One region of the Aquamicrobium sp. NLF2-7 genome, then DNA from elsewhere that is predicted to be linked to it. Evidence: predicted binding sites of a transcription regulator. Region 1 holds the regulator's gene; each other region holds the start of a gene.
What was found. The regulator PhoB, encoded in region 1, activates phosphate uptake and scavenging genes when phosphate is short. The targets are predictions, from matches to a motif close to TGTCATNNANCTGTCAT.

Region 2: the regulator PhoB is predicted to act here: its motif matches at 2,416-2,432, upstream of MIC97_RS09995 (DUF465 domain-containing protein).
Region 3: the regulator PhoB is predicted to act here: its motif matches at 2,352-2,368, upstream of MIC97_RS15110 (alkaline phosphatase).

The regions. Positions count from the first base shown of each region.
Region 1 is NZ_JAKSED010000001.1:1,709,064-1,713,396, reverse strand. It holds gene pstB (phosphate ABC transporter ATP-binding protein PstB) at 1-491, shown strand, start outside; gene phoU (phosphate signaling complex protein PhoU) at 530-1,237, shown strand; gene phoB (phosphate regulon transcriptional regulator PhoB) at 1,260-1,949, shown strand; gene MIC97_RS08415 (ROK family protein) at 1,936-3,201, opposite strand; gene xylF (D-xylose ABC transporter substrate-binding protein) at 3,452-4,333, shown strand, end outside.
Region 2 is NZ_JAKSED010000001.1:2,008,016-2,012,348, forward strand. It holds gene MIC97_RS09985 (lytic transglycosylase domain-containing protein) at 1-555, opposite strand, end outside; gene ispG (flavodoxin-dependent (E)-4-hydroxy-3-methylbut-2-enyl-diphosphate synthase) at 560-1,816, opposite strand; gene MIC97_RS09995 (DUF465 domain-containing protein) at 2,172-2,351, opposite strand; gene MIC97_RS10000 (YdcH family protein) at 2,601-2,804, shown strand; gene MIC97_RS10005 (M48 family metalloprotease) at 2,855-4,243, opposite strand.
Region 3 is NZ_JAKSED010000001.1:3,069,101-3,073,433, forward strand. It holds gene MIC97_RS15095 (hydroxyethylthiazole kinase) at 1-329, opposite strand, end outside; gene MIC97_RS15100 (ABC transporter substrate-binding protein) at 326-1,261, opposite strand; gene MIC97_RS15105 (ABC transporter permease) at 1,261-2,040, opposite strand; TPP riboswitch at 2,160-2,262, opposite strand; gene MIC97_RS15110 (alkaline phosphatase) at 2,421-4,169, shown strand; gene MIC97_RS15115 (hypothetical protein) at 4,277-4,333, shown strand, end outside.

The DNA of each region.
Region 1 (4,333 bases):
TGTTCCAGAAACCGAACCCGTTCCCGAAGTCGATCTATGAGAATGTCGCCTATGGCCCGCGCATTCACGGTCTTGCCCGCAGCAAGGCCGACATGGATGCGGTGGTGGAATCGAGCCTGAAGCGCGCCGGCCTCTTCAACGAGGTCAAGGATCGTCTGCATGATGCCGGCACCGGTCTTTCCGGTGGTCAGCAGCAGCGCCTGTGCATTGCGCGCGCCATCGCCGTGTCGCCTGAAGTGATCCTGATGGACGAGCCCTGCTCGGCGCTCGATCCGATCGCCACCGCACGCGTCGAGGAACTGATCGACGAGCTGCGCGAGAACTACACCATCGTCATCGTCACCCACTCCATGCAGCAGGCGGCGCGCGTCTCTCAACGCACGGCCATGTTCCATCTCGGCAATCTCGTCGAGGAAGGCCCGACCGAGAAGATGTTCACCAACCCCGACGACAAGCGCACGCAGGACTACATCACCGGCCGGTTCGGCTGAGTGTTACTGCGGCCATTCCAACAGACGAGGAACGTATAATGGGTGCTCATACGGTGACCGCCTTCGACGACGATCTTGGCGAGATCGAAGGGCTGGTGCGTGACATGGTCAGCCTGGCCGGGTCCATGGTCGATGAGGCGACACAGAGCCTGATCGTGCCGGACAATGCGCTGGCCCAGCGCGTCATCTCCGAGGATGCGGTGATGGACGAGTTGCAGCGTCGCCTGGACGACCGCGCCATCACGCTGATCGGCAAGCGCCAGCCGATGGCGCAGGACCTGCGTGCCATCGTGGGCGCGATCCGCATGGCCGGCGATCTCGAACGCATCGGCGATCTGGCCAAGAACATCGCCAAGCGCGTCGATGCGGTGGGTCAGTCGAGCGTGCCGCGCGCCTTCGCCCGCTCCATCGAAGACATGTCCGAACTGGTTCTTGAGCAGGTACAGGGCGTCATTGACGAATATGGCGCGCGCAACCCGGAAGGGCTGGTGCGGCTGCGCGACGAGGACGAGCTGGTCGACGTTAAATACACCTCTGTGTTCCGCGAACTGCTGACCTACATGATGGAGGACGCGCGCAACATCACGGCCTGCACGCATTTGCTTTTCTGTGCGAAGAACCTGGAGCGCATTGGCGACCACGTGACCAATATTGCCGAAAATGCCTATTATGTGCTGACCGGCGAGCAGTTGCCGGCTCACCGTCCCAAGCAGGACGAGACTGGCATACCGGCACCTGCGGTTTGAAGCAGGATCGAGGAGACGAAGCATGATCGCACCCCGCATCATGGTGGTTGAGGACGAAGAGCCGTTGGGCGTGCTTCTGCGCTACAACCTCGAAGCCGAAGGCTATCAGGTCGAGATCGTCACGCGCGGTGACGAGGCCGAGTTGCGGCTGCAGGAAAACGTGCCGGACCTTCTGGTGCTCGACTGGATGGTTCCGGCGATCTCAGGCATCGAATTGTGCCGGCGCCTGCGCATGCGCGAGCAGACCGAACGGCTGCCCATCATCATGCTGACGGCGCGCGGCGAGGAAAGCGACCGGGTGCGCGGCCTTTCCACCGGCGCCGACGACTATCTGGTCAAGCCCTTCTCCATGCCGGAGCTGGTGGCGCGGGTGAAGGCGCTTCTGCGTCGCGCCAAGCCCGAGGTGCTGTCCTCTGTACTCAAGGTGGGAGACATCGTGCTCGACCGCGAGCAGCACCGCGTCTACCGCAAGAAGAGCGAGATCCGGCTGGGGCCGACCGAGTTCCGCCTGCTCGAATTCATGATGCAGCATCCCGGCCGCGTCTTCTCGCGCGGACAGTTGCTCGACAATGTCTGGGGCGAGACGATCTACATCGACGAACGCACAGTGGATGTGCATGTCGGGCGGTTGCGCAAGGCGGTCAACACCGGCCGCATGCCCGACGTGATCCGCACCGTTCGCGGCTCAGGCTACGCGATCAGGGAAGAGTGACGGGCAGGGAAGAGTGACGCGCGGCCGGGCCGTCCTGCAGGGACCGCCCGCCGGCAAAAATCCTGTCATCGACGTAAGTCAGCGCGCGCATGGCACAGCCTTCGCGCAGCAGGGCGATCTGATCCGGCTCGATGCTGAAGCTGATCGAGCCGGAATGCTGGCCGCCGGCAGTGCGTGCGATGGCATCGCGCAGGGCCGGTTCGATCAGGTCGAAGGCTGCCGCGTTGAGGCCGACCAATGCCACCGGGGCAGGGTCGATGAGCGCAAACAGGCTGCCGAGGCCGAAGCCGAGCGCTTCGCCTGCGATGCGGAACGCCTCGCGCTCGCGTCCTTCATGGTCCCGGGCAGCGTCCGCCAGCGCCCGCATCTCCGTTTCCCCAATATCGCCCCGGGGTTCCTCGTTCTGGTCATGGCCGGCGGCGCTGCGCCAGATGGCGTAGCTTCCTGCATAGGCTTCTATGCATCCGCGCCGCCCGCAACGGCACAGCGCCCCGTCCGGCCGGTGGACCATGTGCCCGAATTCGACGCCTGAGGAATGGGTGCCGGTGAACATTTCGCCCTTGAGCACCAGCCCCATGCCGATGCCGTGCGAGAGCAATATGGCGATGAAATCGTCGCGATAGCGGGCCGGATCGCGCCAGCGCAGCGCCTCGGCCATCATGTTGCAGTCGTTCTCCACCGTTACGGGAACAGAGAATTCCGCTTCCAGAATGTCGGTGAAGGGGATGTCCGTGTGCGGGGTGATCGGAGACCACAGCATGGAACGCGCTTCCGCGTCGGTGATGCCCTGAACCGCGAACACGATACGCAATGGCGGGCCAGCCTTTGCGGCGGGGTGAGCAAGGCATCGTTGAAGCACTGCCACACATTCGCCGATCAGCGCCTCGCGGGAGAGGGCGCGCGTGTCGAGCCGCAACTGCTCTTCGTCCAGAACAGCTCCCGAATAATCGAGCCGGACGGCGGAGAGGGTGTTGAGGGACAGCATCAGCGTCACCACGCTGGCTGCTGCGGGGTCGAGTTCGAGCCCGATCTGGGGCCTTCCGCGTCTGAGGGCAGGGGCATCATCCTGTCGGGCCTCGGCCAGAATGCCCTCGGCGATGAGGTCCGCGGAAATAGCGGAGATGGTGGAATGGCTGAGACCCGTGATAGTCGTGATTTCGGTGCGGGAAACCTGTCCACCACGCCGCGCGGCCGCAATCACCATGGCGCGGTTGCGCCGGCGCAGATCGTCGTGCCGCATGCCAACAGTCATTACCTGTACTCTTCCTCCCTGCGTGCCGACGCTGCATAGCAGGCCGTGAACTTTGTCAGAAGCGGCGAAGGCTGTCATTATTTAATTCGGGTTTCGAAATAATTCACGGATGGTCAGAAAATCCGTTGACACGGTCAGGTCGTTGCGCCACATTTTTTCGAGGCTCGAAAAAAGTCCTTGCCCGACTTGTTCACCGGCATGGCTTGTTCACGGGTCATAACGTCGCGCCCATGGGCGCAGGGAGGAAATCATGAGGAATTTTACGGCTGCCATTCTGGCGGGTGTCGCCTTGTCTCTGACGCTTCCCCTCGCCGCACAGGCGAAGGACAAGGTCATCGGCGTGTCCTGGTCGAATTTCCAGGAAGAGCGCTGGAAGACCGACGAAGCGGCGATGAAGGCCGCGATCGAGGCGGCGGGCGACAAGTACATATCGGCTGACGCGCAATCGTCCGCCTCCAAGCAGCTCACCGACGTCGAAAGCCTGATCAGCCAGGGCGCCAATGCGCTCATCATTCTGGCGCAGGATGCCTCGGCCATCGGTCCGGCCGTTCAGAAGGCGCTCGACGAGGGCATTCCGGTCGTCGGCTATGACCGCCTGATCGAGAACAGCGACGTTTTCTATCTCACCTTCGACAACAAGGAAGTGGGCCGCATGCAGGCCCGCGAGGTGTTCAAGCTGAAGCCGGAAGGCAACTATGTCTTCATCAAGGGCTCCGGTGCCGATCCCAATGCCGACTTCCTGTTCTCCGGGCAGGTCGAGGTGCTGAAGGAAGCGCTGGATTCCGGCGCGATCAAGAATGTCGGCGAGGCCTATACCGATGGCTGGCTGCCGGCCAATGCCCAGAAGAACATGGAGCAGTTCCTGACCGCCAACGACAACAAGGTTGATGCGGTGGTGGCCTCCAATGATGGCACTGCCGGTGGCGCGATCGCCGCACTTCAGGCGCAGGGCCTTGCCGGCTCGGTGCCGGTTTCGGGTCAGGATGGCGACCATGCCGCGCTGAACCGCATCGCGCTGGGCACCCAGACCGTGTCGGTGTGGAAGGATGCGCGCGAGCTTGGCAAAAACGCCGCGCAGATCGCCAGCGAACTGGCCGACGGCAAGGAAATGACCGCCATCGCCAATGTGCAG
Region 2 (4,333 bases), 300 kb from region 1:
CAGGCGCCGGCAGGCCGGGCCGAAGCCGAGCGCGGTATGCAGCGGCTGCACCTTGCCGGCATAGGCCCTGTCCGAAAACACATCGGCCGGCTCGCCCATGATGTCGAGCACGTAGTTTTCCGTCTCCAGCGGCAGGAAACCGCCGGAGGAAAGCCATCGCGCCACCCGGTTCTCGCCGGCATTGTAGGCAGCGGCAGCCAGTCCCAGATTGCCGAAACTCCGCTTCAGTTCGCCCAGATAGGCGGCCGAGGCCGGGATTGCCTGCTCGATGTCGAAGGAATCGGCCAGCCCTCGCATCTTCGCGGTGCCCGGCATGAACTGGGCAATGCCTTCCGCGCCCACCGGGCTCACCGCATTGGGATCGAAGCGGCTTTCCTTCCAGATCAGCCGCGCGAAGAAATCACGCGGCAGCCCGGCGCGTTCCGAATGAAACTCGATGAGGTCACATACCCGGTCTATCAGCCGCTCCCGCGCCGGCCTCGGCGGATCTGCACAGGCGGCATTGGCGGCACAGGCGCCGATCAGGACAGCGATCAGCGGCGCGGCCAGACGCATGGCGTCACTCGGCGGCTCTGGCCGTGATCCCCATGCCGAAACGGTTTTCGATATATTCGGAAACCATCTTCTCGAAATCGGCGGCGATGTTGGGTCCGCGCAGCGTCGCCGCCTTCTGGCCGTCGATGAACACGGGTGCGGAGGGCGTCTCGCCGGTGCCGGGCAGAGATATGCCGATATCGGCATGCTTGGATTCGCCCGGTCCGTTGACGATGCAGCCCATGACGGCCACCTTGAGCTGTTCCACGCCCGGATATTTCGTGCGCCACACGGGCATGTTGCGGCGAATGTCCGCCTGGATGTTCTGCGCCAGTTCCTGAAACACGGTCGAGGTCGTGCGCCCGCAGCCCGGACAGGCGGCGACGATCGGCACGAACTGGCGAAAGCCCATGGTCTGGAGCAGTTCCTGCGACACCTGCACCTCGCGCGTGCGGTCGCCGCCGGGCTCGGGCGTCAGCGAGATGCGAATGGTGTCGCCGATGCCCTGCTGGAGCAGGATGCCCATCGATGCCGAGGAGGCGACAATGCCTTTCGACCCCATGCCGGCTTCGGTGAGGCCAAGATGCAGCGCATGGTCGCAGCGCCGTGCCAGCTCGGCATAGACGGCGATCAGGTCCTGCACGCCGCTAACCTTGGCCGAAAGGATGATGCGGTTGCGGCCAAGGCCGATCTCTTCCGCCATATGCGCCGACAGGATGGCCGACTGCACGATCGCCTCGCGCGTCACCTGCTGCGCGGTCATCGGAAAGCCGTTGGCCTGGTTCTCGTCCATCAGCCGCGTCAGCAGTTCCTGATCGAGCGAGCCCCAGTTGACACCGATGCGCACCGGCTTGTCGTAGCGGATCGCCATTTCCACGATATCGGCGAACTGCTTGTCCTTCTTGTCCTTGAAGCCGACATTGCCGGGATTGATGCGGTACTTCGCCAGCGCTTCGGCGCAGGCGGGATGGTCGGCCAGAAGCTTGTGGCCGATGTAGTGGAAATCGCCGACCAGCGGCACGTTGATGCCGAGCCGCGCCAACCGGTCGCGGATTTTCGGCACGGCCGCGGCGCTCTCGTCGCGGTCCACCGTGATGCGCACCAGTTCGGAACCGGCCCGATGCAGGGCGGCCACCTGCGCGACCGTGCCGTCGATGTCGGCCGTGTCGGTATTGGTCATCGACTGCACCACGACAGGCGCATCGCCGCCGACCATGACGCCGCCGACATCGACGCCGACCGAGGCGCGACGCGGGAACGGAGAGGAAAAATACCCGGTCATACCGGCTGCCTCTGACATTATTCCATGGACTTGTCCGCATCCCGCGGGACGCGTCGCAAACCCTGTTGCAACACATTCTGCACACCGGTCCGGGATACCGTGACCGGCAGAACAGGCACCGGCACGCGCAGATCAGGCACGCGAAACTCTGTCATGAGGTGGAGGACGCAACCGATCTTGTCAATGCCGCCAATGCACGCGGCTGCCATGTGATGGAAAATCACATCAGGCGCGGGCGCCCGCAGACATCCTCATGATGCGGCTGACCGTTGATCCGGCAAAACGACTGCCCAGCCAGCAGCCTGACGCCGCTGACCGGGTCTGCCTTGTTTCCGGCTGTCAGGCCGGCGGAAATTCAGTGAGAGGTTGGTTGGGACTTGAGTTTCTCAATCTCGTCCTTGAGGGCCAGCTTGCGTCGCTTCAGGTTGGCGATTTCGAGAGCATCGATGGATGGATGCAGCATCGCCGCATTGATCTGCCGCTCGATATCGCTGTGCTTCCTGCTGAGTTCGTCAAGATGGGATGCAAGAGACATGATTGGTTCTCCCTTTCATGGTTTCCTCGATTGCGGCCGCCACCGATGTTGCCAGTCCACATTTGTGACGGCTGCATGACACTGTGCCATCAACGGCGGCGGTTGTCGAACGCATAAGGGTTGCATTCCACCCTTGGCCAAAATGTGGTAGTGATTTGCCAGCGAGCGGTTTTTTTCGAGCCTCTCCCCCTCCTAATCGGATACCCGTTGCGGCACGCGGCGGGCGTCGAATTTTATATATGGTAGGTAATGTCCGAGCAGGAACAGGCCGAGATTCGACTCGAATTTGCGCGTTTGAAGCAGGACCATGCCGATTTCGACGCCGCGATAAACGCCATGATCGCCACGGGCTGTGATCCGTTGCAGATTCAGCGCATGAAGAAGAAGAAGCTGGCGCTGAAAGACAGGCTGCGCACGCTCGAAGATCGCATCATTCCCGACATCATCGCCTGAGGCAGACGGCATAGCCGACGCGCCGACACGGAAGAACGCCGTGGCGGCACTTACCTGTCGGTAACGATCTTGACCTTGTCTCCGGCTGAAAGCGTCGCGCCCGGCGCCAGCGCATTCAGCACCCGAAACAGGTCGAGCTTGCGATCGACGCCCACCATCTGCGCCGCCAGCATGCCCATGGTCTGGCCTGGCCTGACGGTCACAACCCGGATGCGAAGCGGCTTCAGGGCATCCTTCTCCGCCTGCGTAAGAACCCGGAAGGAGCCGCCGACCGCCCTGGCCACGCTGTCGAGCGAGGTGCTGGCTGCGGGTGCCGCGGTCAAAAGCCGGTAGACCTGACTGCCGGCCCGGATCACGGTGACGTCGAACTGCCAGCCTTCGGCCCGCGCCCGCGCGGTTGCCGCCGGGCTGCCGTTGATAGTCGTTTCACGCACACTATCCGTTTCGAGGCCCGCCACCCAGCCGCTGCGGATATAGTCGGCCAGCGACCGGTTCGGATCGAGCGAGACGCCGTCGAAACGCACCGCCATGTCGCCCGGACCCGTAGCGGTCACGGCGGCGGCCGAATTATCGATCATGAAGCCATCCGGCACGGAGAAGGAGATGCCGAGCTTCGGATGGAGGAAATTGTTGCCGCGCACATAGCCTTCATCAGGCGTGTCGCCATAGAGCAGACCGTCTATCCCGGCCAGATAGCTGTCGCGATCGCGCGTGCCGGTGCCCGGCTGGCCGAACTGGCGCGCGTGGCGCAACGCCAGTTCGATGCGCTGCGGCGTGTTCGGATGTGTCGCGAGGAAATCGAGACTGGCGTCGGTCGCTCCGCTGACCGAGCGGAAATCGGTGTAGGCCGACATGGATTGCAGGAAGCGGCTCGCCGCATAAGGATCATAGCCCGCCTCGCCCACCGACCGGATGCCGATGACGTCAGCTTCCAGTTCCTGATTGCGCGAGAACTGGGCGAGCCTCAGCTTGCCGCGGATGAGGGCTGCCTTGGCGGTCGGGCTGTCACCCAGAACGTCGGAAACGACCTTGGTGGCCAGTCCCTCTTCCGCCTCCAGACGCTGCCTCTGGAGCCCGTGATTGGCGGTGACGTGGCCCATCTCGTGCGCCACCACCGCCGCCAGCTCCGATGAATCATTGGCGAGCGCCAAAAGGCCGCGCGTGATGTAGAGATAGCCGCCCGGCAGTGCGAAGGCGTTGACGTTGGGCGAGTTGAGAATGGTGATGCGGTAGTTCTGAGTCGGATTCGCCGAAACCGTGGTCAGGCTGCCGATGACCTTGGCCACCATGCGCTCAAGCTTGGGATCGGAATATTCGCCGCCATAGGTCGCCAGAATTCTGGGATGCTGCGCGCGCGCCAGTTCCGCCAGCTTGTTGTTGGCGGTAACGTTGTCCACCGTCACGGGCTTCGCGGATGGCCGGAACGCCGATTCCTGCATGTCCGGCGGCACGATGGCCTGACATGACGCCAGCGCCAGAGCGACGCCCCCGAGCAGCAAAGCTCGGGCCGGGAACTGCTTGCGTTCGGG
Region 3 (4,333 bases), 1.4 Mb from region 1:
TGCGCGAAGGCGGCGCGCGGGGGCGAGTAGTCGCAATGGGCGGGATCGAGCGCCCATGGCCGCCCCCGCTCCGTAGCGACATTCACCGCAATGCCGATGGCCTCGCGGCGTTGGGCATCCAGCGTGCCGAGATTGACCAGCAGCGAATCCGCCTTGGCGACGAAATTTCCGACCTCCTCGGGCGAGGAGGTCATGGAAGGAATCGCGCCCAGCGCCGAAAGCCCGTCTGCGACGAATTTAGGGACCACGCCGTTCATCAGGCAATGAACGCGCGGGCGGCGCCGGCGCACCTCGTCCAGCAGGCCGGCTGCGTGTCGGATCGCGCTCATTGCAGTTCCACCGCGATGTCTTCGACCGCAGGGGCCTTCTTGATCAGCCCGCTTTCCTCAAGGAATGCCCCGAAGCGGGCATAGCGTGCGCGGTCGAGTGCCGAGGGCCGCTTGGCGAAGCGCGGCAGCGTGTCGTACCACGCGGCCTTGTTCAGCTCGTCATCGAGATCCGGATAAGCCTTGATGAACAGCTCCCACCCCTGCTGCGGGTGATTGGTGAGGTGGATCGCGCCTTTCTCCACCGCGACGAGAAAGCGCCTCAGGCGGTCGTCGCCGGCCAGTTCCGGACGGGTGATGAACACCAGCTCGTCATAGACCGGAATGCCGTGCTCCTCGGGGAAGAAGGCGCGGCCTTCATGGCCTTCGAGCTTCATCTGGGTGAGCTCGAAATTGCGGTAGCCGCCGATGGTGGCGTCAACCTGCCCGCTGATCAGCGACGGTGACAGGGCGAAATTGACGTTGACCAGCTCGATCTTGCTCTTGTCCACGCCGGCATTGCCCAGCATCCGGGAAATGATGGCGTCCTCGAAACCGGAAACCGAGTAGCCGATCTTCTTGCCTTCGAGGTCCTTTAGCTCCCTGATCGGCCCGTCGGCCAGAACCGTGAGCGTGTTGAGCGGTGTCTCGACCAGTGTGCCGAAGCGCACCAGCGAAACGCCGGCATCATGGTCGAGATAGAGATTGGGCTGATAATGGATGCCGATCTCGGCCTTGCCGGAGGCCACCGCGCGCGGCACGATCGAGGGATCGGCAGGCGGCACAAGCTCCACCTCAAGCCCCGCTTCCTCAAACAGGCCGAGCTCCTTTGCCACCACCAGTGGCGCATGGTCGGGGTTGACGAACCATTCCAGCATCACGGTGAGCTTGTCGGTCGCATGGGCGGCGCCTGCGGTTGTGACGGAAAGCAGAAGCGCGAGCGCGCAGGATCGGATCATGAGGATTTCCTTTGCTGATGATGGGAAGAGAATCCGCCTTCGCGCGCCCAAGGCGTGAGAAGGGGGGCAAGGGCATCGACGGCCCGCCGTAACAGGAGGGTGAGGGCGGCGATGACGGCCATGGCCGCGAACATGGTGTCGGTCTGCATGCGGGCATTCGCCTGAACCATGACGAAGCCGAGCCCTGCCGATGCGCCCACCCATTCGCCGATCACTGCTCCCAGCGGAGCAAGGGGGGCGGCGACCCGCAACCCGGAAACCAGTGCGGGAATCGCCAGTGGCACGCGCAGCAGAAACAGCGTCTGGCGGTGGCTCGCCGGGGTGAGGGCGGCGGCATCGACGATTTCCGGCGGCGTGCGCCGCAGCCCGTCCGCAAAGGCGGAGGCCACGGGAAAGAAGATGATGAGCGCCGTCATCACCACCTTGGAGGTCATGCCGAAGCCGAACCACAGCACCAGCAGCGGCGCGATGACGAAGACCGGAAAGGCTTGCAGAACCAGCACCACGGGCCAGACCGCGCGGCCAAGGCGCGGAAAGCTGGCGATGGCAAGCGCGGTCGCCACGCCTGCGAGCGTACCAGTGACGAACCCGGCGGCGATCTCGGCCAGCGTCACCAGCATGTTGTCGAAAAGATAGAGCGGCTGCCGCTGGAAGGCGGCCGCGACGTCCAGCGGCGCCGGCAATATGTAGCGCGGCGGGGCAAAGGCCATGACGATGGCCTGCCATGAGGCCACCAGCACCAGCGTGGTGCGCAATGCTGCCAGAACAGCCGGCATGTCGCGATTCCCTAGAAGCGGAATCGTGTCGGCGGGCGGAATTCGTATCGATGCTGCATGGCGATCTCCCGACTTGTCATCATGGAGATCCAGGTGTGCGAAGAATTGGCAGGATTGCCCGAAGGCCCTTGTTCCGTTCCTACGCCGGCATAACCCGGATCAGGTTCAAGGGTCCGGCTCACTGCCATCTCAGCGCCGTACGGCGCCCCCCTCGGAATGAAGCCATCTATGTTTCAAGCGCCCGGTTCTGTCAAGCGACGTTGCCGCTGGCCAGTGAACGGAAGGGGGCTGTCATCAGCCCGATCGCGAGCTGTCATCGCGCTGTAACGTGCGGGTCCTAGCTAGCGGTTCTCTTTTTTGAGTTTACGGAGAACCCGATCATGCGAAGCCTACTCGCCATTCTGACCGCAACAACCATACTGGTTCCGGCCGTTGCCGGCGCCGCCACGGTCTACCCGCTCGACAGGGCAACGATTCTCACCGCTTCGCCCTTCGACGTGAAAGTCGAGTTCGATGGTGTTGTCGCGGGTTCCGATGTCACCGTCACCATCAACGGCAAGCCGGCCGCGGAAGTTCTTGGCAAGGAAGCCACCTTCATCGAGAAGGAAGACGGCGTCGAGGCTTCTGCCGTGCGTCTGGAAGGCGTGACGATCACCGAGCCCGGCACCTACACCGTGGTCGCCAAGGCCGGCGACGATGAGAAAACCGTGACCTGGGAAGTTTATGGTACGGCGACCGAGCCCAAGGCGAAGAATGTGATCTTCTTCCTCGGCGACGGTCTGTCCGTCGCCCATCGCACCGCCGCGCGCATCATGTCCAGGGGCATGACCGAGGGCAAGGCCAATGGCCGCCTCAACATGGATGATCTGGATCGCATGGCCTTCATCGGCACCTCGTCCACCGAAGCGATCGCCACCGACAGCGCCAACACCATGTCGGCTTACATGACCGGCCACAAGAGCGCCGTGAACGCGATCGGCGTCTACGCCGACCGTACCGCCGATCCGTTCGACGACCCGAAGGTCGAGACGCTGGTCGAGGCCCTGCGCCGCCAGACCTCCAAGTCGGTCGGTATCGTCACCACCTCCGAGCTTCAGGACGCGACGCCGGCAGCGCTCTTTTCCCACACCCGTCGCCGCGCCGAGAAGGCGGCGATCAACACTCAGATCTTTGATCTGAAGCCGGAGGTCATTCTTGGCGGTGGTTCGGCCTACTTCCTGCCGCAGTCCGTTGCCGGCTCGAAGCGCAAGGACGACATCGATCACGTTGCGGGCTTCAAGGATGCCGGCTATACGCTGGCCACCACCAGGGGCGAGCTTGAGGCCGCCGCCGGCTCCAACAGCGGCAAGGTTCTGGGCCTCTTCCACACCGGCAACATGGACACCACCCTCGACCGTGAGTTCCTCAAGAAGGGCACTGTCGGGAAGTTTCCCGAGCAGCCCGGTCTGGTCGATATGACCAAGGCCGCCATCGGCCAGCTTGAGAAGAACGCCGAAGGCTTCGTGCTCGTCGTGGAAGGCGCCAATATCGACAAGATGTCCCATCCGCTCGACTGGGACCGCGCCATCGTGGACACCATCGAGTTCGACAAGGCGATCGGCGTTGCCCGTGAATTCGCCGAGAAGAACCCCGATACGCTGATCGTCGTCACCGGCGACCACACCCATGGCGTTTCGATCATCGGCACGGTCGATGACGAGAAGCCCGGCGACGAGATGCGCGAGAAGGTCGGCACCTATGCCGAGGCCGGTTTCCCGAACTACGTCGATTCCAACGGCGACGGCTATCCCGACAGTGTCGATGTCTCGCGCCGCCTGTTCCTGGCCGCCAACAATGGTCCCGACCACTACGAAACCTTCCGCCCGAAGCTGGATGGTCCGTTTGTTCCGGCCATTCAGGACGAAAACAAGAAGTACATCGCCAACGAAGCCTACAAGGATGTCCCCGGCGCGGTGTTCGTGGAGGGCAACATTCCGCGTGACGGCGACACCGGCGTTCACGCCGTTGACGACGTGGTGCTGCAGGCGACCGGCCCCGGCTCCGAGAACTTCAAAGGCTACATGGAGCAGAGCGACGTCTACCGCGTTCTGGCCGACGCTCTGGCGCTTGGTACCACGCAGAAAAAGTAACACGTAAACAAGAAGCGGCAGGCCCGGATCGTCTCCGGGCCTGCACCCGTTCAGTCAAGGAGGCTGCGATGATCTTCACCGCCCCGGATCGCCGGCAGGCGCTCGCCATGATCGGTGCCGCTGCGCTCTGCCTTTCGGCAAGGCCGGCCCGTTCGGCACCGAGC